DNA from 2 places in the Enterococcus sp. DIV0756 genome. Region 1 is predicted to be linked to the other one. Evidence: predicted binding sites of a transcription regulator. Region 1 holds the regulator's gene; the other holds the start of a gene.
The links. Region 1 encodes CtsR, which represses protease genes until heat stress. Its sites were predicted from a motif close to TTGGTCAAAAAAGGTCAAANA; they were not measured.

Region 1 (11,069 bases):
ACATTGAAACCGACATTTTTCTCTTCACGAATCTCCGTTGCACCAATATTGGAAGTCATAATCAAAATCGTATTTCGGAAATCAACTTTGCGACCTTTCGAATCTGTTAAATGACCATCATCCAACACTTGCAACAAAATATTGAAAACATCTGGATGGGCTTTTTCCACTTCATCTAACAAAATAACTGAATAAGGTTTTTGACGAATTTTTTCCGTCAATTGTCCGCCTTCTTCATATCCGACATATCCTGGAGGTGATCCAATTAAACGGCTGGTACTGTATTTTTCCATGTACTCAGACATATCCACTCGAATCAAGGCTTCTTCACTACCAAACATAGCTTCGGCCAAAGCCTTCGCCAATTCGGTCTTCCCAACACCAGTTGGTCCCAAAAACATAAAGGAGCCTATTGGACGATTAGGATCTTTTAAGCCACTGCGTGCTCGACGAATTGCCCGGGAAATAGCTTTGACAGCTTCTTCTTGACCCACAACTCGTTTATGCAGAACTTTTTCTAAATCCAATAAACGTTGACTTTCTTTTTTCTCTAATTGTTGTAACGGGACACCTGTCCATTGAGACACAACTGCAGCAACATCCTCATCAGTAACTTGATCAAGATAGCCATTCTCTAGCTTAGCAGCTTTAATTTTTGCTTGTTCCAACATTTCTGATAATTGTTTTTCTCGTAATCTTAAGCGAGCAGCTGATTCAAAATCTTGATTCTGGATCGCTTTTTCTTTCTCCATCACTAAATCTTGAATTTCTTCTTCTAACTCTGTAAGCTCAGACACTTCATCAGTCGAATCTAAACGAACTTTCGCAGAAGACTCGTCCATCAAATCAATTGCTTTATCCGGTAATTGACGAGAATTAATATATCGAACAGACAGAGATACCGCAGCGTGTAATGCGTCATCAGTAATTTCTACTCCATGATGCTCCTCGTAACGAGGTCGCAATCCCTTCAAAATTTCTTCTGCTTCCTCCGGCGTCGGTTCTTCTACTTGAACTCGAGCAAAACGACGTTCTAATGCAGAATCTTTTTCAATATATTTCTGGTATTCATCTAAAGTTGTTGCACCAATAGTTTGCAATTCACCACGAGCCAATGCTGGTTTTAAAATATTTGAAGCGTCAATCGCACCTTCAGCACCACCAGCGCCAATCAAAGTATGCAATTCATCAATAAATAGAATAATCTGTCCGTCATGATATATTTCATCAATCACTTTTTTCAAACGATCTTCAAATTCACCCCGATATTTCGTGCCTGCCACTAAGGCACCCATATCTAGCATCATCAATCGTTTGCCACGCATATCTTCAGGTACATCACCAGAAATGATCCGTTGAGCCAACCCTTCAACAATCGCTGTTTTACCAACTCCAGGTTCTCCAACTAATACTGGGTTATTTTTTGTGCGTCGGCTCAAAATCTGAACCACTCGACGAACTTCACTATCCCGACCGACTACTGGATCTAACCGTTTTTCTCGTGCTAATTTTGTTAAGTCACGAGCTAAACCATCTAGAGTTGGTGTTCCCTGCGAGTTACTTTGAGCTGGCTTTGCGGGCGCTTTACGACGACTTCCAGCTCCTTGATTGCCATTTGAAGATTCATTTACGCCCATCTTTTTCAATAGAAGCTGGCGCATTTTGGGCAAACTCAATCCTAAATTTACTAAGATATGAGATGCTAGAATTTCATCGTCTCTCAATAAGCCTAATAAAATATGTTCAGTGCCAACTAATTTTGCATTGAAGCGTTTTGCCTCGTCATCAGCAAAAATTAAAATTTGTTTTGCTCTAGGAGAATAGGGTAGATAGCCACCTTCAGGATAAGACTTTACTGACCCGTAACCAGTCATGTGCTCGATTTCTTCACGAACATCATTTTCATTTGAATTCATTTGACGCAAGGTTTTCCCTGCAATTCCTTGTTGCTCAATCACTAAAGCCAACAATAGATGCTCCGAACCAACCGAGCGATGTTTAAAATATTTAGCTTCTTGTTGTGCAATTGCCAACACGGCCTTTGCGCGTTCTGTATACAGCTGATCCATATCCCTCACTCCTTCTTTTCATAACTTAAACGTTCCAAAAATCCATGAAGAATTCTTGCCCGTAGTCTATTTTCAATTTGACTGATACCAAGAACATTCTTCGATACTGCGCTCAACATCAAATTACCTTCATTTTCTGTAATAATTTCTTCTTCAAATAATTTCTGAATGATTCCAAACGCGTTTGCTTCAGAAATTTCACTTCCAAAAGAGTCCATCAGTTGTTCCAAAAAATAATGCTGATCAGAAATCTTAACTTTACTAATTCGGATATAACCGCCGCCGCCCCTTTTACTTTCAACTAGATACCCACGTTGAAAAGTAAAACGTGTATTGATTACATAATTTATCTGAGAGGGTACACAATTAAATAATTGTGCCATCTCTGCTCTGCGGATTTCAATAATTTCACTATTCTCCAAAATATCTTTCAAGTAAGATTCGATCAAATCAGAGGTATTTCTGCTCATAATATCGCCTCCTATTGACTATTCCTGACCATAATTATATCGAATTTAGGGCATGAAATAAAGAAGAACGCCTTTCTTTAAATAAGGATAAAAAAAAAGAAGGTTTTCACCTTCTTTTTAATCGGGAAGACAGGATTCGAACCTGCGACCCCTTGGTCCCAAACCAAGTGCTCTACCAAGCTGAGCTACTTCCCGATAAATAAAAAAAACTACGCGCCCAAGAGGAGTCGAACCCCTAACCTTTTGATCCGTAGTCAAACACTCTATCCAGTTGAGCTATGGGCGCATGTTTATATTATGCCGAGGACCGGAATCGAACCGGTACGGTGATCACTCACCGCAGGATTTTAAGTCCTGTGCGTCTGCCAGTTCCGCCACCCCGGCGTTTTTTCCTGGTCTTTAGGAAAGCGGAAAACGGGGTTCGAACCCGCGACCCCCACCTTGGCAAGGTGGTGCTCTACCACTGAGCTATTTCCGCACGATGCCGGCTAAAGGACTTGAACCCTCGACCCTCTGATTACAAATCAGATGCTCTACCAACTGAGCTAAGCCGGCAACTACAAAAAAATAAAATGCGGGTGAAGGGACTTGAACCCCCACGCCGTAAGGCGCTAGATCCTAAATCTAGTGCGTCTGCCAATTCCGCCACACCCGCATATACTTATGAGCCGTACTGGGCTCGAACCAGTGACCCTCTGATTAAAAGTCAGATGCTCTACCAACTGAGCTAACGGCTCAAATGGAGGTTAACGGGATCGAACCGCTGACCCTCTGCTTGTAAGGCAGATGCTCTCCCAGCTGAGCTAAACCTCCATGAGTTCGCGTGGCGACGTCCTAATCTCACAAGGGGCAACCCCTCACTACAATCGGCGCTAAGAAGCTTAACTTCTGTGTTCGACATGGGAACAGGTGTATCCTTCTCGCTATCGCCACCACACTATGTTTTTTTGAGTAAACGTCGTTCACTCAAAACTGGATCAGAAACAGTTAAACAACCGTGAATCAATTTTATTGGTTAAGTCCTCGATCGATTAGTATCAGTCCGCTCCGTACATCACTGCACTTCCACTCCTGACCTATCTACCTGATCATCTCTCAGGGATCTTACTTTCTTAAAGAAATGGGAAATCTCATCTTGAGGTGGGCTTCACACTTAGATGCTTTCAGCGTTTATCCCTTCCCTACATAGCTACCCAGCGATGCCTCTGGCGAGACAACTGGTACACCAGCGGTAAGTCCATCCCGGTCCTCTCGTACTAAGGACAGATCCTCTCAAATTTCCAACGCCCGCGACGGATAGGGACCGAACTGTCTCACGACGTTCTGAACCCAGCTCGCGTGCCGCTTTAATGGGCGAACAGCCCAACCCTTGGGACCGACTACAGCCCCAGGATGCGACGAGCCGACATCGAGGTGCCAAACCTCCCCGTCGATGTGGACTCTTGGGGGAGATAAGCCTGTTATCCCCAGGGTAGCTTTTATCCGTTGAGCGATGGCCCTTCCATGCGGAACCACCGGATCACTAAGCCCGACTTTCGTCCCTGCTCGACTTGTAGGTCTCGCAGTCAAGCTCCCTTGTGCCTTTACACTCTGCGAATGATTTCCAACCATTCTGAGGGAACCTTTGGGCGCCTCCGTTACCTTTTAGGAGGCGACCGCCCCAGTCAAACTGCCCATCTGACACTGTCTCCCACCACGATTAGTGGTGCGGGTTAGAGTGGTCATAACACAAGGGTAGTATCCCACCAGCGCCTCTGTCGAAACTAGCGTCCCGACTTCTACGGCTCCTACCTATCCTGTACATGTGGTACAAACACTCAATATCAAACTGCAGTAAAGCTCCATGGGGTCTTTCCGTCCTGTCGCGGGTAACCTGCATCTTCACAGGTACTAAAATTTCACCGAGTCTCTCGTTGAGACAGTGCCCAAATCGTTACGCCTTTCGTGCGGGTCGGAACTTACCCGACAAGGAATTTCGCTACCTTAGGACCGTTATAGTTACGGCCGCCGTTTACTGGGGCTTCAATTCGTACCTTCGCTTACGCTAAGCACTCCTCTTAACCTTCCAGCACCGGGCAGGCGTCAGCCCCTATACGTCATCTTTCGATTTTGCAGAGACCTGTGTTTTTGATAAACAGTCGCTTGGGCCTATTCACTGCGGCTGATCGTTAGATCAGCACCCCTTCTCCCGAAGTTACGGGGTCATTTTGCCGAGTTCCTTAACGAGAGTTCTCTCGCTCACCTTAGGATTCTCTCCTCGACTACCTGTGTCGGTTTGCGGTACGGGCCATTGTTTTCTCACTAGAAGCTTTTCTCGGCAGTGTGACATCAGGAACTTCGGTACTATTATTTCCCTCCCCATCACAACTTGTCCTTAGAGACGTAAGCATTTGACTCACATCAAGACTTGTTGCTTGGACAGACATTTCCAATCGTCTGATTCCTTAGCCTCCTGCGTCCCTCCATTGCTCAAACAAAAACAACGGGTACAGGAATATCAACCTGTTATCCATCGCCTACGCCTTTCGGCCTCGGCTTAGGTCCCGACTAACCCTGGGCGGACGAGCCTTCCCCAGGAAACCTTAGTCATTCGGTGGACAGGATTCTCACCTGTCTTTCGCTACTCATACCGGCATTCTCACTTCTAAGCGCTCCAGCAGTCCTCACGATCTACCTTCAACGCCCTTAGAACGCTCTCCTACCAACACACCATTGGTGTGTTCCACAGCTTCGGTAAACTATTTAGCCCCGGTACATTTTCGGCGCAGGGTCACTCGACTAGTGAGCTATTACGCACTCTTTAAATGGTGGCTGCTTCTAAGCCAACATCCTAGTTGTCTGTGCAACCCCACATCCTTTTCCACTTAATAGTTATTTGGGGACCTTAGCTGGTGGTCTGGGCTGTTTCCCTTTCGACTATGGATCTTATCACTCACAGTCTGACTCCCAGAGATGAATGGATGGCATTCGGAGTTTATCTGAATTCGGTAACCCGAGATGGGCCCCTAGTCCAAACAGTGCTCTACCTCCATCATTCTTACTCTGAGGCTAGCCCTAAAGCTATTTCGGAGAGAACCAGCTATCTCCAAGTTCGTTTGGAATTTCTCCGCTACCCACACCTCATCCCCGCACTTTTCAACGTACGTGGGTTCGGTCCTCCAGTGCGTTTTACCGCACCTTCAACCTGGACATGGGTAGATCACATGGTTTCGGGTCTACGACCACTTACTCATTCGCCCTATTCAGACTCGCTTTCGCTGCGGCTCCGTCTTTTCAACTTAACCTCGCAAGTAATCGTAACTCGCCGGTTCATTCTACAAAAGGCACGCTATCACCCATTAACGGGCTCTAACTTGTTGTAGGCACACGGTTTCAGGATCTATTTCACTCCCCTTCCGGGGTGCTTTTCACCTTTCCCTCACGGTACTGGTTCACTATCGGTCACTAGGGAGTATTTAGCCTTGGGAGATGGTCCTCCCGGATTCCGACGGAATTCCTCGTGTTCCGCCGTACTCAGGATCCTCCTAGGTGCCAGTCAAATTTTGTCTACGGGGCTTTTACCCTTTCTAGCAGACCTTTCCAGGTCCTTCGACTATCTCACTGGACTACCATATCGGAGTCCTACAACCCCAAGAGGCAAGCCTCTTGGTTTGGGCTTTTCCCGTTTCGCTCGCCGCTACTCAGGGAATCGATTTTTCTTTCTCTTCCTGCAGGTACTTAGATGTTTCAGTTCTCTGCGTCTACCTCTAATCAGCTATGTATTCACTGAAAAGTAACATCCTATAAAAGATGCTGGGTTTCCCCATTCGGAAATCTCCGGATCAAAGCTTACTTACAGCTCCCCGAAGCATATCGGTGTTAGTCCCGTCCTTCATCGGCTCCTAGTGCCAAGGCATCCACCGTGCGCCCTTATTCACTTAACCTTATCTTGACTTTCGTCAAGGGTCTTACTAATTTCCATGAGCGATCATGTTCCTTAGTAATAAATAAGCAATTGAACTTATTAAAAAACTCATTCAACGCGGTGTTCTCGGTTTGTTTAAATTATTGTTTCTGTATCCAGTTTTCAATGAACGATTGATGACCAACGTCATCAATGGAGCCTAGCGGGATCGAACCGCTGACCTCCTGCGTGCAAAGCAGGCGCTCTCCCAGCTGAGCTAAGGCCCCAAGTATTTATTTGAGAGTAGACCTCTCAAAACTGAACGAATAAAAGCAAGCCTGTGTAGTTTCCGTAACGTTCATCTCAGATGAACTGATTCCTTAGAAAGGAGGTGATCCAGCCGCACCTTCCGATACGGCTACCTTGTTACGACTTCACCCCAATCATCTATCCCACCTTAGGCGGCTGGCTCCAAAAGGTTACCTCACCGACTTCGGGTGTTACAAACTCTCGTGGTGTGACGGGCGGTGTGTACAAGGCCCGGGAACGTATTCACCGCGGCGTGCTGATCCGCGATTACTAGCGATTCCGGCTTCATGTAGGCGAGTTGCAGCCTACAATCCGAACTGAGAGAAGCTTTAAGAGATTAGCTTAGCCTCGCGACTTCGCGACTCGTTGTACTTCCCATTGTAGCACGTGTGTAGCCCAGGTCATAAGGGGCATGATGATTTGACGTCATCCCCACCTTCCTCCGGTTTGTCACCGGCAGTCTCGCTAGAGTGCCCAACTAAATGATGGCAACTAACAATAAGGGTTGCGCTCGTTGCGGGACTTAACCCAACATCTCACGACACGAGCTGACGACAACCATGCACCACCTGTCACTTTGCCCCCGAAGGGGAAGCTCTATCTCTAGAGTGGTCAAAGGATGTCAAGACCTGGTAAGGTTCTTCGCGTTGCTTCGAATTAAACCACATGCTCCACCGCTTGTGCGGGCCCCCGTCAATTCCTTTGAGTTTCAACCTTGCGGTCGTACTCCCCAGGCGGAGTGCTTAATGCGTTAGCTGCAGCACTGAAGGGCGGAAACCCTCCAACACTTAGCACTCATCGTTTACGGCGTGGACTACCAGGGTATCTAATCCTGTTTGCTCCCCACGCTTTCGAGCCTCAGCGTCAGTTACAGACCAGAGAGCCGCCTTCGCCACTGGTGTTCCTCCATATATCTACGCATTTCACCGCTACACATGGAATTCCACTCTCCTCTTCTGCACTCAAGTTTCCCAGTTTCCAATGACCCTCCCCGGTTGAGCCGGGGGCTTTCACATCAGACTTAAGAAACCGCCTGCGCTCGCTTTACGCCCAATAAATCCGGACAACGCTTGCCACCTACGTATTACCGCGGCTGCTGGCACGTAGTTAGCCGTGGCTTTCTGGTTAGATACCGTCAAGGGATGAACATTTTACTCTCATCCTTGTTCTTCTCTAACAACAGAGTTTTACGATCCGAAAACCTTCTTCACTCACGCGGCGTTGCTCGGTCAGACTTTCGTCCATTGCCGAAGATTCCCTACTGCTGCCTCCCGTAGGAGTTTGGGCCGTGTCTCAGTCCCAATGTGGCCGATCACCCTCTCAGGTCGGCTATGCATCGTTGCCTTGGTGAGCCGTTACCTCACCAACTAGCTAATGCACCGCGGGTCCATCCATCAGTGACGCAAAAGCGCCTTTCAAACCGAAACCATGCGGTTTCGATTGTTATACGGTATTAGCACCTGTTTCCAAGTGTTATCCCCTTCTGATGGGCAGGTTACCCACGTGTTACTCACCCGTTCGCCACTCCTTTTCTTTCGGTGGAGCAAGCTCCGGTGAAAGAAAAAGCGTTCGACTTGCATGTATTAGGCACGCCGCCAGCGTTCGTCCTGAGCCAGGATCAAACTCTCATAAAAAGTGTTTGAAACAGCCTTACGACTGTTAAGCTCAATTGTAATAATTGACTTGCTAGCATATTGCTTGCTATGTTGTTTGCTTCTATAATAGAAGCGCCCTACACATTTGGTTTGTTTTATTCGTTCAGTTTTCAAAGGTCTACATTGTTTGTCGCTTTGTTTCAGCAACTTTTATATCTTAACAGGTTGCCAAGCGAATGTCAACAACTTTTTTAAGTTTTTTTTCGAACAAGTTATCATCATCACTTTATGCGACTTTGATAGAATAACTGAAAACCAGTTATCTGTCAACAGCAATTTAGGTGTTCCGAAATATTTTTTTCTGTTTCAGAACATAAAATAATATAGCAGTTTTAAAGGGTTGGGTCAACGAAAAAATGAATTTTTTATTTACTTTTTTTAAATCCGATGAATAAATATAAATATCATTTTTTTGTTCGCTTTTTATCCGTTTAAAATAAATTTTCAACTCTATTTAAAAATGAATTTTCGTCATTTTATTTTTGATTTTTCCTTAACTCATAATGCTGACTTTCGCCTTCCTTTGATTTCTTTGGTAAAATGGGGGTGTAATTATTTTTAGACGGACGGAGGAACACTTAATGAAAGTATTAGTCGCAGATGATGATAAAGAAATTGTTGAGCTACTTAGCATTTATTTGCATAACGAAGGATATGAAGTAGTAAAAGCTTATGATGGAAAAGAAGCACTCAGCAAACTTCGAACTACTAATGATATTGATTTACTACTATTGGATATTATGATGCCTGTTATGGACGGTATGCAAGTAGTAAAGGAATTGAGAAAGGAATCGCAAATTCCAATCATAATGTTAACAGCAAAAACAACCGATATGGATAAAATTAAAGGATTGGTTGCTGGTGCCGATGATTATGTTACAAAACCGTTCAATCCTTTGGAAGTAATGGCACGTGTCAAATCTCTATTACGTCGGACTAAAATGCACGTTGCAGAGGATCAACCAGATATTCTTGAAATTCAATCTTTGATCATCAACAAAGACTCACATGAGGTAAAAACAGTTGATGGAAAAGAAATTCAATTAACAGCATTGGAATTTGGTATCCTTTATTTACTAGCCAGCCATCCAAATCGTGTTTTCAGTGCTGATGAAATTTTTGAGCGGGTTTGGAAACAAGAAAGTATCGTCTCAGCAAAAACGGTCATGGTTCATGTCAGCCACCTACGCGACAAGATCGAAGAAGCAACTGATGGCGAAAAAGTGATCCAAACCGTTTGGGGTGTGGGTTATAAAATAGATGCAAAATAAATTAGAAAAGAAAAAAAGAGTCACGCTCACTTCAAAAGAAGTGAGCGAATTGATTGCCGAAGGAATTGTCACTGTCATTTTGTTACTTCTATTAAATGTGGCAATTATGGTTCTATTTACACAAATGCTTAATAATTCACCTGATCTGAGCGATGCAATTTATCGTTCAAAAGATATTTTTGCTAATAATTTTGATAGTGATATTTTCTGGAGTGGCCGTAATTTTGTCATTCCTTTCTTCATCATTGTTGATGGATTAGTAGTTTTTTGGCGTTTGATTCGACGCTATAGACAAATGCAACTACGACACATTATTAACGAGCTGCATTACATCGCTAATGGAAACTACGATTACCGAATTCCCTTCGAATTACGCGGTGATCTTAGTAAAGTTGTTGACAGTATTAATGGCTTGGTTGACAGTACTGTTGCTGCTATTGAAGACGAGAGAGAGATCGAAAAATCTAAGGATGAATTGATCACGAATGTCAGCCATGATATAAGAACGCCACTAACTTCAATCATTGGCTACCTTGGTTTGATCGAAGATGGCCAATATCAAAGTACAGATGAAATTTTGAAGTATACGAGTATCGCTTATAAGAAGGCTAAACAAATGAAATCTTTAGTAGAAGATTTATTTGAATACTCAAAAGTTCGACAACCTTCTGTTCCTGTCAACAATGTTTCTTTTGATATGGTACAGTTATTAGAACAATTGGCAGCAGATTTTGAGTTAGAAGCCAAGAAAAAGAATATTCAAATACAAGTCGATACAAAAGAAAATCAATTGGTAATGGACGGTGACACAGAGAAACTCGTCCGTGTGTTTAATAACTTAATCACTAATGCATTGAAATATGGCACTGAAGCTGACAAAATAATTATTGAGATCAAAAAAGAAAAAAATGAAGTTGTAGTTACCGTAAAAAATAATGGATCTCCGATACCTAGAGAATCTCTTGATCAATTATTTGATCGATTTTATCGTGTAGACGGTTCCCGCTCGCAAGAAATAAGTGGGACGGGGTTAGGTTTGGCTATAGCACAAAATATTGTTAATCTCCACGGTGGCTATATCTATGCACAATCAAATGAAGAGTGGACGTCGTTCATTATTCACTTACCACTTTATAAAAACCAAATAAAGACGATATCGGATAATCATTGACTTTAAATTTTTGATTGCTTATACTATTCTCAATAAGATAGATATGCAGGAAACCAAGTACATAAGTTTGTTTTTTTAGAGAGTTGATGGCTGGTGAAAATCAACAAAGCAGCTTTTGGAAATCCAGTTTCGCAATCTGCGTTTTTTGAAAGAAAAACCGGGTGACGTCGATAACCGTCAATCAAGTGCAGCATATGCTGAATTTGGGTGGTACCGCGAAATTCAACACCTTTTCGTCCCT
Region 2 (11,069 bases), 1.5 Mb from region 1:
TCAAATCGTTGAGAATTATGATGGTGAATCTACAATTAAACTAGACGCTGATGGAAAATATACATTGAATGTAAAGGATTTTCCTAACTTAAAAAATTATGCTGGTCAAACATTGATCACAACAGATGGTTCAACGTTACTTGGTTCTGATGACAAATCAGGAATTGCTGAAATTATGACAGCGATGGAGTATTTAATTGCTCATCCTGAAATCAAACACGGAGAAGTACGTGTCGGCTTTGGTCCTGATGAAGAAATCGGTATTGGTGCAGATAAATTCGATGTAAAACAATTCAACACAGATTTTGCTTATACAATGGATGGCGGACCAATTGGTGAATTGCAATATGAAACATTTAGCGCGGCGCAAGCTGAAATTACAATGCATGGTAAAAATGTTCATCCTGGAACGGCTAAAAATACAATGATCAATGCTTTGCAAATGGCGATTGATTTCCACAATCAATTACCAGAAGGCGATCGACCAGAAAAAACGGATGGACGCGAAGGATTTTTCCACTTATTAGCTTTAAATGGTAATGTGGAAGAAGCGAAAATGACTTACATTATTCGCGATCATGATCGTGATAAATTTGAGGAACGTAAGCAAATGATTACGGATCTTCAAACGAAAATGAACAGCCAGTTCGATCAAGAGCGGGTTGAAATTAACATGTATGATCAATATTACAACATGGGCGAAATCATTGAAAAGGATATGAGTGTCATTGATCTAGCTAAAGGCGCGATGGAAGAGGTAGATGTAAAACCAGTTATTGAACCAATTCGCGGAGGAACAGATGGTTCTAAGATCTCATTCATGGGTATTCCTACACCTAATATTTTTGCGGGTGCAGAAAACATGCATGGACGTTTTGAATTTGTCTCATTACAAACGATGGAAAAAGCTGTTGATGTAATTGTGAAGATCATTGAAAATAACGCTAAATAATTTTTTTCTGAAAAAGCTTTGAGGAAACTTGAAGCTTTTTCTTTTTTTGCTCATTCGTATGTGTTAGTCTATAGCAATAAAGAAAAAATGAGGCAAATAAATGAATTTATCAATTAATCGTAAATTGATTCTAAATATCTTAGTGTTTGTGGTTATGATCGGTATTATTGTTTTTGTTATTCGCGATTCGCTAAGTGATATTTTTACTGAATTAGGCAGAACTTCTTTGCCGGTCCTTTTAGGTGTGACAGGACTTGGTTTAATTAGTCAAGTAATTGAAGGGTACACGATTAAAAATATCGCGGGTGAATTTAACCCAGAATTTACCATTCGAGATGGTTTCTTTGCATCAGCATATGCAACTTTCTATCGTGTCATCACATTTGGTACAGGATCAATCGTATCTGAGGTTATTTACTATCACAAAAAAGATCTGAGGTATTCTGAAGGGACAGGGACGAGTGCTTTAAGAATGGTCACGTATAAAGTCGCTTTAATGGTTTGGGCATTGGTTTTTTTAATCGTAAAAAGCGATGCGATTCAAGAACATATTTCAAACGGGATCTTTTTGGTGTTGGCAGGGATTTTGGTAACCTTGGTGATTATTTCTGGCTTGCTGATTTTGAGTTTAAATATTAACGCTCAGGTGCTATTAGTAATCATCTGCAATCGTTTGTTTAAACGTAAAAAATTACGGGATGTCGTCGACCAGGTAAATAATCAAGTTTATTCTTTACGGGGAGCGATCAAAACGTTTATTCGTGATCGTCGTTCTGTTATTCGCGTGTTTTTCTCAAATATGGCAAAGCTGGTTGTTTGGTATTCATTACCATATTTCATTTTGGTTCAGGATTATCCTACTATTGATCTTTGGCTAACAGTGGCTTTCATCAGTTTTACGGTGATTATCGGCGGTGTGTTGCCGGCTCCAGGCGGAATCGGTGGCTTTGAGTTTGTTTATGTTTTACTTTTCCGAAACGTTGTTGGCAGGGTAGATGCGGTGTCTTCATTGTTATTGTACAGATACGCGACATATTTGCTGCCGTTTCTGATTGGGATGATTTATGTACTATTCAACAAGCAGCGACAAATCAATCATGAAATCAAAGAAGCTAAAAAAGAAGTTAACGACTAATGAGCGTTAACTTCTTTTTATTTTAGTAATGAACCACAAGTTTACCAATCATAGTACTTTCTTCTACGAATTGATGTGCCTGATAAAAGACCTCAGGTGTAAATCCAGGGATTATCTTGGTCAAAGTGCTTTGAATCTTTTTCTCCTGCAGTAGCTGAACTAGTAATGCTAAAATGGCACCTTGTGAAGCAGTATTATGATCAAAGTCTGTTTTAGCAAACATGTATTCCCAGTCAAAACTGCCAGATTTATTCTTTAATTTTGCTAGATTTAAGTCTTTGCTTGATTCAACGATCGAACCCAAGTGACCAAAGGGTTCCAACAAATCACTCATCTCTTCAAAATAACGATCAGTGGAATGAAGAATCAAAATGTAAGGCAGTGATTGATAGCCGATTTTTTTAAGTTGTTTGGTCAAATCCTTATGATGGTCAATGATATGATCAGCGCCCATTTTTTCTGACCAATCTTTACTTTCTTTGCGAGAAGCTGTCGTGATGACTGTTAATCCTGCCCATTTAGCTAGTTGAGTCGCAATAGAACCAACACCTCCGGCACCGTTGATTATCAAAATTGTCCCATTGTTTTGATTTTCATTAGGAACCAAATCCATTTTTTCAAATAACATCTCATAAGCGGTGATGAAGGTTAAGGGCATGGCAGCGGCTTCATCCGTTGAAATTCCATTAGGTAACTTTGCGACGATGCGGGAATCAACGACTTGATGTTCGCTATAGCTACCGAATCTTTTAGTGGTACCGGCAAAAAGGACACGGTCGCCGATTTCAAGATGCTTTACTGCACTCCCTAATTGAGTAACAACCCCCACACTGTCAAAGCCTAAAACGTGTGGTTGTGGCGTTCCTTTACCAGTCTGTCTTAATTTTGTATCAACTGGGTTAATAGAGGTCGCCATATTTTTAACGACAAGATCCGTTTTATTTAGTTTAGGAAGCATGACTTCGTAAGTTTCAAAATGGTTTCCGCTTGAGAGCGCAAACCCTTTTTCAAATCCAATCACGCGTGAAATCATTGAATCACTCTCTTTCTATTAATGAGAGAATTGTAGCATTATTTTGTTTTTCTTCATAATAATAAACTTTGATTTTAAAAGGTAAAATGTTTGACCTTTACTGACCATAGTTATATACTATTAATGTAAATGAATAATTATGTCGGAGGTATGCTTATGAATATCGAAAAAATGACGACAACCTTACAAGAAGCAATTGCTGAAGCTCAGCAAATTGCGGTGACAAGACATCATCAGGAAATTGACATCGCTCATGTTTGGAAAATCTTTCTACAGACTAATCACTTTGGTCGCAATTTTTATACGGACGCTGGGATTGATGTGGAACAATTTGAACGTGAAGTTGACAAAGTATTGGATGAATATCCAACTGTCAGTGGTGGCAATGTTCAATATGGTCAAAATATCAGTCAGAATCTTTTTAATTTATTAAATGAAGCTGATCAGTTACGTGAAAAATTTCAAGATGATTTCTTATCAACAGAAATTGTCATTCTAGCCTTGATGAAATTGAAAAATTATTCCTTGACGAAATATTTGAATCAGCAAGGTCTAAATGAACGCGAAGTACAAAAAAATATAGAAGAAATGCGAGGAGGGGATCGAGTGACCTCACAAAATCAAGAAGAAACGTATAAAGCACTAGAAAAATATGGCGTTGACTTAGTTCAACAGGTTAAAAATGGCAAACAAGACCCAATCATTGGACGTGATGAAGAAATTCGTGATGTTATCCGAATACTTTCGCGAAAAACCAAAAATAATCCTGTGTTGATTGGAGAACCTGGTGTAGGTAAAACAGCTATTGTTGAGGGATTGGCCCAACGTATTGTTCGAAAAGATGTACCAGAAAATTTAAAAGACAAAACGGTTTTTTCTTTGGATATGGGCTCATTAATTGCTGGAGCCAAATTCCGCGGGGAGTTTGAAGAACGACTTAAAGCGGTTTTAAAGGAAGTAAAAAAATCGGATGGTCGAATCTTACTGTTTATTGATGAAATCCATAATATCGTTGGGGCTGGAAAAACTGAAGGTAGTATGGACGCTGGGAATATCTTAAAACCGATGTTAGCTCGTGGTGAGTTGCATTTGATTGGTGCTACAACACTGGATGAATACCGTCAATATATGGAAAAAGATAAGGCGTTAGAGCGCCGTTTCCAAAAAGTATTGGTGAAGGAACCAACAGTTGAAGATACGATCAGTATATTACGTGGATTAAAAGAACGCTTTGAAATTCATCATGGTGTAAATATTCATGATAATGCCTTAGTTGCTGCAGCAACACTATCGGATCGCTATATCACAGATCGCTTTTTGCCAGACAAGGCCATTGATTTAGTCGATGAGGCCAGTGCCAGCATTCGCGTAGAAATGAATTCGATGCCGACAGAGCTTGATCAGGTCACTCGCCGATTAATGCAACTGGAAATCGAAGAGGCTGCTCTGAAGAAAGAAAGCGACGATGCTAGTAAGAAACGTTTAGAAAACTTGCAAGAAGAACTGGCTGATCTTCGCGAAGAAACGAATGCAATGAAATTGCAATGGGAAACGGAAAAAGAAGAAGTCAATGTGGTATCAAACAAACGGGCGGAAATTGATCAAGCAAAACATGAACTTGAAGATGCAGAGAACAATTATGATTTAGAGCGAGCAGCTGTATTACGGCATGGTACGATTCCTAATTTGGAAAAAGAGTTAGCTGAATTAGAAGAAAAAAATAAAAAGAATGACATCAAGATGGTGCAAGAATCAGTTACAGAAAATGAAATTGCGCAAGTGGTTGGACGATTAACAGGAATTCCTGTAACCAAATTGGTCGAAGGTGAACGTGAAAAGCTATTAAGTTTGAATAGCACCTTGCACAAACGAGTAATTGGTCAAGATGAGGCCATTGATGCCGTGAGCGATGCTGTATTACGTTCACGTGCGGGGCTACAAGATCCAAATCGTCCATTGGGCTCATTCCTATTCTTAGGACCAACTGGTGTGGGAAAAACGGAACTTGCAAAAGCTTTAGCTGAAAATCTATTTGATTCAGAGGATCATATGGTACGAATCGACATGAGCGAATATATGGAGAAACATTCTGTGTCACGGTTAGTAGGGGCACCTCCAGGTTATGTTGGTTATGAAGAGGGCGGTCAATTGACCGAAGCAGTTCGGAGAAATCCTTACACGATCATTTTGTTAGATGAAATCGAAAAAGCTCATCCAGATGTGTTTAATATTTTATTACAAGTTCTAGATGACGGACGATTGACGGATTCTAAAGGTCGTTTAGTTGATTTTAAGAACACCGTATTGATTATGACTAGCAATATTGGCTCTCAAGTATTGTTGGATGGTGTAACCGCTGAAGGTAAAATTCCTGAAACTACTAAAGAACAGGTATTAAGCATGTTGCGCGGACATTTCAAACCAGAATTTTTGAATCGAATCGATGATACAATTCTATTCACACCATTAAGCTTAGAAGATGTGAAAGGCATTGTTGAGAAAATCGTGCAGCATTTATCTCATCGTTTGGAAGAACAGGAGATTCAACTGGATATCACTGAGGATGCGAAAAGTTGGATCGCAGAAAAAGCTTATGAACCACAATATGGTGCTCGTCCCTTGAAACGTTTCATTACACGAGAAGTGGAAACGCCGCTGGCAAAAGAAATTATTGCTGGTCGGGTAATGCCGAAAACCAAAGTTTCCATCGAATTATTTGATGATCAATTGGCATTTCAGAATCAACCATTGGACGAATAAAATAATTTTGTAATCAAAATAAAATTAGAAATTAAGAATGAAACAGCATGTAATTGATCGTGCCGTTTCATTCTTTTTTCTACTGTTAGTATTTATTCTGCTAAAATAAAAAAATCAAGTGTAGAAAAACGGAAACATAACAACTTTTTCGTTACGGATGTTACGATATAATGACAAATTAGTGAATTTACGGTGTTTAAATTGTTTGTTATTTGTTCTTGCATTATACTTTTAAAGTAATTAAAAATGAAGAGCTTGGAAAGGTTTCTTGGAGGTATATAATGAACCAATTTAAAACCCGTACCGAAAAATATAAATATATGCAAACTCAACAAAGGGAAAAACGAATGAAAACGGTGAAAAGAACAGTTCCTATTCTAGGTACAGCGATGATTCTTTCACCTGCTGTTCTGACTACACACAATATAAAGGCACATGCAGCTGAAATGGGACAGACACAGAACCAATCTGCGTTTATTGAACAATTAGGTGCTTCTGCAATGCAAGTATCTGCTTCAAATGATCTTTATGCCTCTATTATGGTTGCGCAAGCTTTAGTTGAAACTGGATTTGGTACATCGCAGCTATCAGCGGCACCTTATTACAATTTATTTGGTGTTAAAGAATACAGCGGCGGCCCATCAGTTTCAATGAGTACCCAAGAATACTTGAATGGACAATGGGTAACGATGAATGAACCATTTGCTGTTTACAACAGTTATGCCGAGTCATTTCAAGCTCATGCTAGTCTTCTAACTGGTTCTTACTATGCAGGTGCACGAAAAAGTCATACAAATAGCTACCAAGATGCGGCAGTGTACTTAACGGGTCGCTACGCTACTGATCCTGGTTATGCCGGAAAATTAATCTCTTTAATTCAAAGCTATAATTTGACTCGTTTTGATACACCTGGAGCAGGAACGGCTGTTGAGACTTCAAGTCAGACACAAAATGCCTCAGCGGCTCAAAGTACTCAGCAAACAGCTACTTCAGCTAGCGGTCAATCTTATACGGTTCAATCAGGAGATTCAATCTGGGGAATTGCAGAAAAATTTAATATTAGTGTCGATCAACTATTGGCAGATAACGGTTGGAATACTGATTCAACAATCATGCCTGGAGATACAATCGTCATTTAACATTTTTGAGATGGGGCAATTTGTTCCATCTTTTTAATAGTCCTTTATTTTTCATACGGCTCATGTTTCAATGACTTGGTAATGGATGTTTTGATGGCTTCAAAAATTAGGCTGAGCTAGAGATTCCTCTTTAAAAAAAATGATATTATACAAAAATTAAAGTCGAATTTCTCGCATCTTCCCTAATTATTCGTTAAGATAACTTACATAAGGTAAGAAATGGAGCGAGGACAGATGACAAAAATTTATCAATCTATTTTGGACACAATTGGTGAAACACCAATTGTAAAGCTTAAAAACATGACAACCGATGAGATGGCACAAGTTTATGTAAAGGTAGAGTCTTTTAATCCTGGTGGCAGTGTTAAAGATCGAATTGCTTTAAGAATGATTGAAGATGCCGAAAAAAAAGGTGCATTAAAGCCCGGAATGATGATCATTGAACCTACATCAGGGAATACTGGAATTGGTCTAGCAATGGTAGGAGCGGCAAAAGGTTATCCTGTGATGTTAGTCATGCCTGAAACAATGAGTGTAGAACGCCGCAAGCTAATGCAAGCTTATGGTGCGAATTTAGTTCTTACCCCTGGTGCTGATGGGATGAAGGGAGCAATCGCAAAGGCTAAAGAATTAGCTGAAGAAAAACATGGTTTTGTCCCAGCACAGTTTGACAATCCCTCAAATCCAAAGGTCCATGAAGAAACTACGGCTAAAGAAATTGTTAACGCTTTTGAAAAGAACGGATTAGACGCTTTCGTTGCAGGAGTTGGAACGGGTGGTACGGTCACAGGAGTGGGAAATGAACTGAAACGTATGTACTCCAATATCAAGATTTATGCAGTAGAACCTGAAGAATCACCTGTATTGGAAGGTGGACAAGCGGGGCCTCATAAAATTCAAGGCATTGGCGCAGGTTTTATTCCCAGTATATTAAATGTTAACATTTATGATGAAGTTTTACCGGTTAAAAGTGATGATGCTATGGAAACTGCTAGAGAAATTGCGAAAAAAGAAGGCATTTTAGTTGGTATATCTTCTGGTGCTGCGCTGTTTGCAGCGATCGATATAGCGAAGAAAATGACTTCCGATCAAAAAATATTGGTTTTACTCCCAGATAACGGTGAACGTTACTTATCCACTGAATTATTTCAATTTAACCAATAATTTTATGAAAAATATTAATTTTTGAATCCAGCTAGTATTTCCCCTCAGATAATAGTATCATTTTAATATAGAATCAAAACAGGAGGGGCTTATATGGTAAATGAGGCAGTTGATCAAGCGGTCAAAGAATTAAAGGCCGGCGGAGTTCGCATTACCCCACAACGTTATGCCATTTTAGAGTATTTAATTGAGTACCGCAATCATCCAACGGCTGATGAGATTTTCCGTTCGTTAGAAGGCCGCTTCCCAAATATGAGTGTGGCGACAGTCTACAACAACTTGAGAAAATTCGTTGAAATTGGAATCGTTCAAGAAATGAACTATGGTGATGCAGCTAGTCGCTTTGATTTCACAAACAAGCAGCACTATCATGCAATTTGTACAGAATGTGGGAAGATCGTCGACTTTTTCTATCCTGGATTAGAAGACGTAGAGATGGCATCTAGTAAATTGACAGGTTATCAAATCAATAAGCATCGATTAGAGGTTTATGGTTTATGTCCAGATTGTCAAACAAAAGCTGAGGAGTAATCCTCAGCTTTTGTTTTGTCTAAAATAACAAAATGAAAAGTATTGCAAATGAGAAAAATCACATAAAATGATTGACTACGTTTTCAAACTTTTTATTAAAAAAACTTTTTGAAGAGAAATTAAAAAGATAAAATGAAAGTGTTCTTATTTTGAAATGCCTTTATACAGGCGTTTTTTTGTCTTTAATGGTCAAATAAATGAAGGGGCTATCTATAATAATGAGATATCAATAACACTTGGTGCATGATCGTTGCTTCTAGAATGGATTGTGATATATTAAACATGTTCTGAAGTTAAAAAACTTCAATATTAACCTTTTAGGAGTGATTTCTTATGAAAATCGGTGTAATTAAAGATCCAAAACAAGGTGAAGCACGTGTCGGAATGACACCTGAAAATGTAAAGATTTTAGTAGCAGCAGGAAACGAAGTACTCGTTGATAATAATGCTGGAGCGGGTTCAGGCTTTACAAATGAACAATATGTTGAAGCCGGCGGAAAAATTGTTGACACAGATACAGCCTGGACAGCAGACTTGATTGTAAAAGTGAAGGAACCAATGGAAAGTGAATATCACTATTTCAAGAAGGGTCAAATTATTTGGGGCTTTTTACATCTAGCAGCAAACAAAGCGTGTGTTGAGAAAATGATGGAAGTTGGCGTTACGGCTTTATCCGGTGAAAATATTTCGATCAACGGCGTTTTAGAATTATTGAAACCAATGAGTGCAATCGCTGGACGTCGTGCAGTGAATTTAGGTCAATACTATTTGGAAAAACAACATGGCGGCGAAGGAATTTTACTTCCTGGTATTGATGGCGTTGAAGCTGGAACAGTGGTCATCTTAGGTGGAGGAAATGCCGCTGAAAACGCCGCTGATATGGCTGTTGGTATTGGATGTCATGTAATTATTCTTGAAGTAAATGAAAAACGCATGAAACAATTGGAAGATCGATATAAAGACCACAATGTTGATGTCATTGTTTCAAATACTGAAAACTTAGAAGAAAAAATTAAAGAAGCAGATGTATTTATTTCTACTGTCTTAATTCCAGGAGCGAAACCACCAAAATTAGTGAAAGAATATATGGTTGAATCAATGAAGCCAGGTTCAGTGATTGTCGATATCGCGATTGACCAGGGCGGTACAGTAGAAACTATTGATAAACCAACTAATCATGCAGATCCAGTGTTCACGAAACATGGTGTTATTCATTACGCCGTTCCTAACATGCCTGGGGCTACACCAAGAACAGCAACAATCGCGTTAGCAAAAGGAAACATTTCATTTCTTAAGGATGTCAGTGTCAAAGGTTTAGAGGCTGCTTTGAAATCTGACGAATCGTTATTATCTGGTTTAAGTGTTTACAATGGTAAAGTCGTTTCTAAAGCTTTAGCGGATTCAATTGATGTCGCTTATACTGAAGTAGGAGATGTTCTGTAATGACTAGCACAATGACAAAGCTTCCTGTCACGATTGAAGATATTCATGAAGCGAAAAATGTGGTCAAACAATATGGACGGGTAACACCATTGATTCAATCAATGTTCCTAACAGCTAAAACAGGCGGGCAAGTATTTTTGAAATTGGAAAATATGCAACTTACTGGTTCATTCAAATTCCGCGGAGCGTTTAATAAAATTGCTCATTTAACACAAGCGGAAAAAGATAAAGGTGTTATCGCAGTTTCTGCCGGCAATCACGCTCAAGGAGTGGCACTGACATCTAAGCTTTTGGGGATTCAAAGTACGATCGTTATGCCAGAAACAGCTCCCAAAGCGAAAGTTGAAGCCACAGAAGGGTATGGATCAAAAGTCATTTTGCATGGTTCAGGATTTGACGATGCAAAAGCCTATTGCGAAAAAATCGTTGAGGAAACTGGAGTAACCTATATTCCGCCTTATGATGATGAATTCGTTATGGCTGGACAAGGCACGATTGGACTTGAAATCCTAGATTCTATATGGGATGTTGATACTGTAATTGTTCCTGTCGGAGGTGGCGGATTGATTGCGGGAATAGCAGTTGCAATGAAGACGTTTAATCCGAACATTAATATTATTGGGGTCCAAGCAGATAATATTCATGGAATGACGGCTTCCTTCCGTGCGGGTCATAAAGTTGGATACAAGAAAGCCCCTACGATTGCCGATGGTTGTGCAGTAGAATTTCCTGGCAATCTTACTTATGAGGTAGTAGAAGATTTAGTTGATGATATGGTGACAGTTTCTGAACATGAAATTGAACTTGCGATGAAAGACTTGATTCAACGGACGAAAATTGTTGTCGAAGGAGCAGGTGCGCTGGCAACAGCAGCTATACTTTCAGGCAAAGTCGATAATTATGTAAATGGAA

Region 2: the regulator CtsR is predicted to act here: its motif matches at 3,208-3,228, upstream of clpB (ATP-dependent chaperone ClpB).

What each region holds. Positions count from the first base shown of each region.
Region 1 covers NZ_JBIOLF010000001.1:3,362,346-3,373,414, forward strand. Annotated here, with positions in the region: gene IGI44_RS16195 (ATP-dependent Clp protease ATP-binding subunit) at 1-2,069, opposite strand, end outside; gene IGI44_RS16200 (CtsR family transcriptional regulator) at 2,075-2,542, opposite strand; tRNA gene IGI44_RS16205 (tRNA-Pro) at 2,661-2,734, opposite strand; tRNA gene IGI44_RS16210 (tRNA-Arg) at 2,752-2,825, opposite strand; tRNA gene IGI44_RS16215 (tRNA-Leu) at 2,838-2,923, opposite strand; tRNA gene IGI44_RS16220 (tRNA-Gly) at 2,946-3,017, opposite strand; tRNA gene IGI44_RS16225 (tRNA-Thr) at 3,022-3,094, opposite strand; tRNA gene IGI44_RS16230 (tRNA-Leu) at 3,113-3,194, opposite strand; tRNA gene IGI44_RS16235 (tRNA-Lys) at 3,204-3,276, opposite strand; tRNA gene IGI44_RS16240 (tRNA-Val) at 3,280-3,352, opposite strand; rRNA gene rrf (5S ribosomal RNA) at 3,361-3,476, opposite strand; rRNA gene IGI44_RS16250 (23S ribosomal RNA) at 3,551-6,462, opposite strand; tRNA gene IGI44_RS16255 (tRNA-Ala) at 6,637-6,709, opposite strand; rRNA gene IGI44_RS16260 (16S ribosomal RNA) at 6,807-8,365, opposite strand; gene IGI44_RS16265 (response regulator transcription factor) at 8,968-9,657, shown strand; gene IGI44_RS16270 (sensor histidine kinase) at 9,647-10,828, shown strand; T-box leader at 10,863-11,069, shown strand, end outside.
Region 2 covers NZ_JBIOLF010000001.1:1,846,366-1,857,434, reverse strand. Annotated here, with positions in the region: gene pepT (peptidase T) at 1-952, shown strand, start outside; gene IGI44_RS08995 (lysylphosphatidylglycerol synthase transmembrane domain-containing protein) at 1,053-2,087, shown strand; gene IGI44_RS08990 (zinc-binding alcohol dehydrogenase family protein) at 2,110-3,120, opposite strand; gene clpB (ATP-dependent chaperone ClpB) at 3,277-5,880, shown strand; gene IGI44_RS08980 (glucosaminidase domain-containing protein) at 6,162-7,019, shown strand; gene cysK (cysteine synthase A) at 7,254-8,183, shown strand; gene IGI44_RS08970 (Fur family transcriptional regulator) at 8,277-8,714, shown strand; gene ald (alanine dehydrogenase) at 9,048-10,157, shown strand; gene tdcB (bifunctional threonine ammonia-lyase/L-serine ammonia-lyase TdcB) at 10,157-11,069, shown strand, end outside.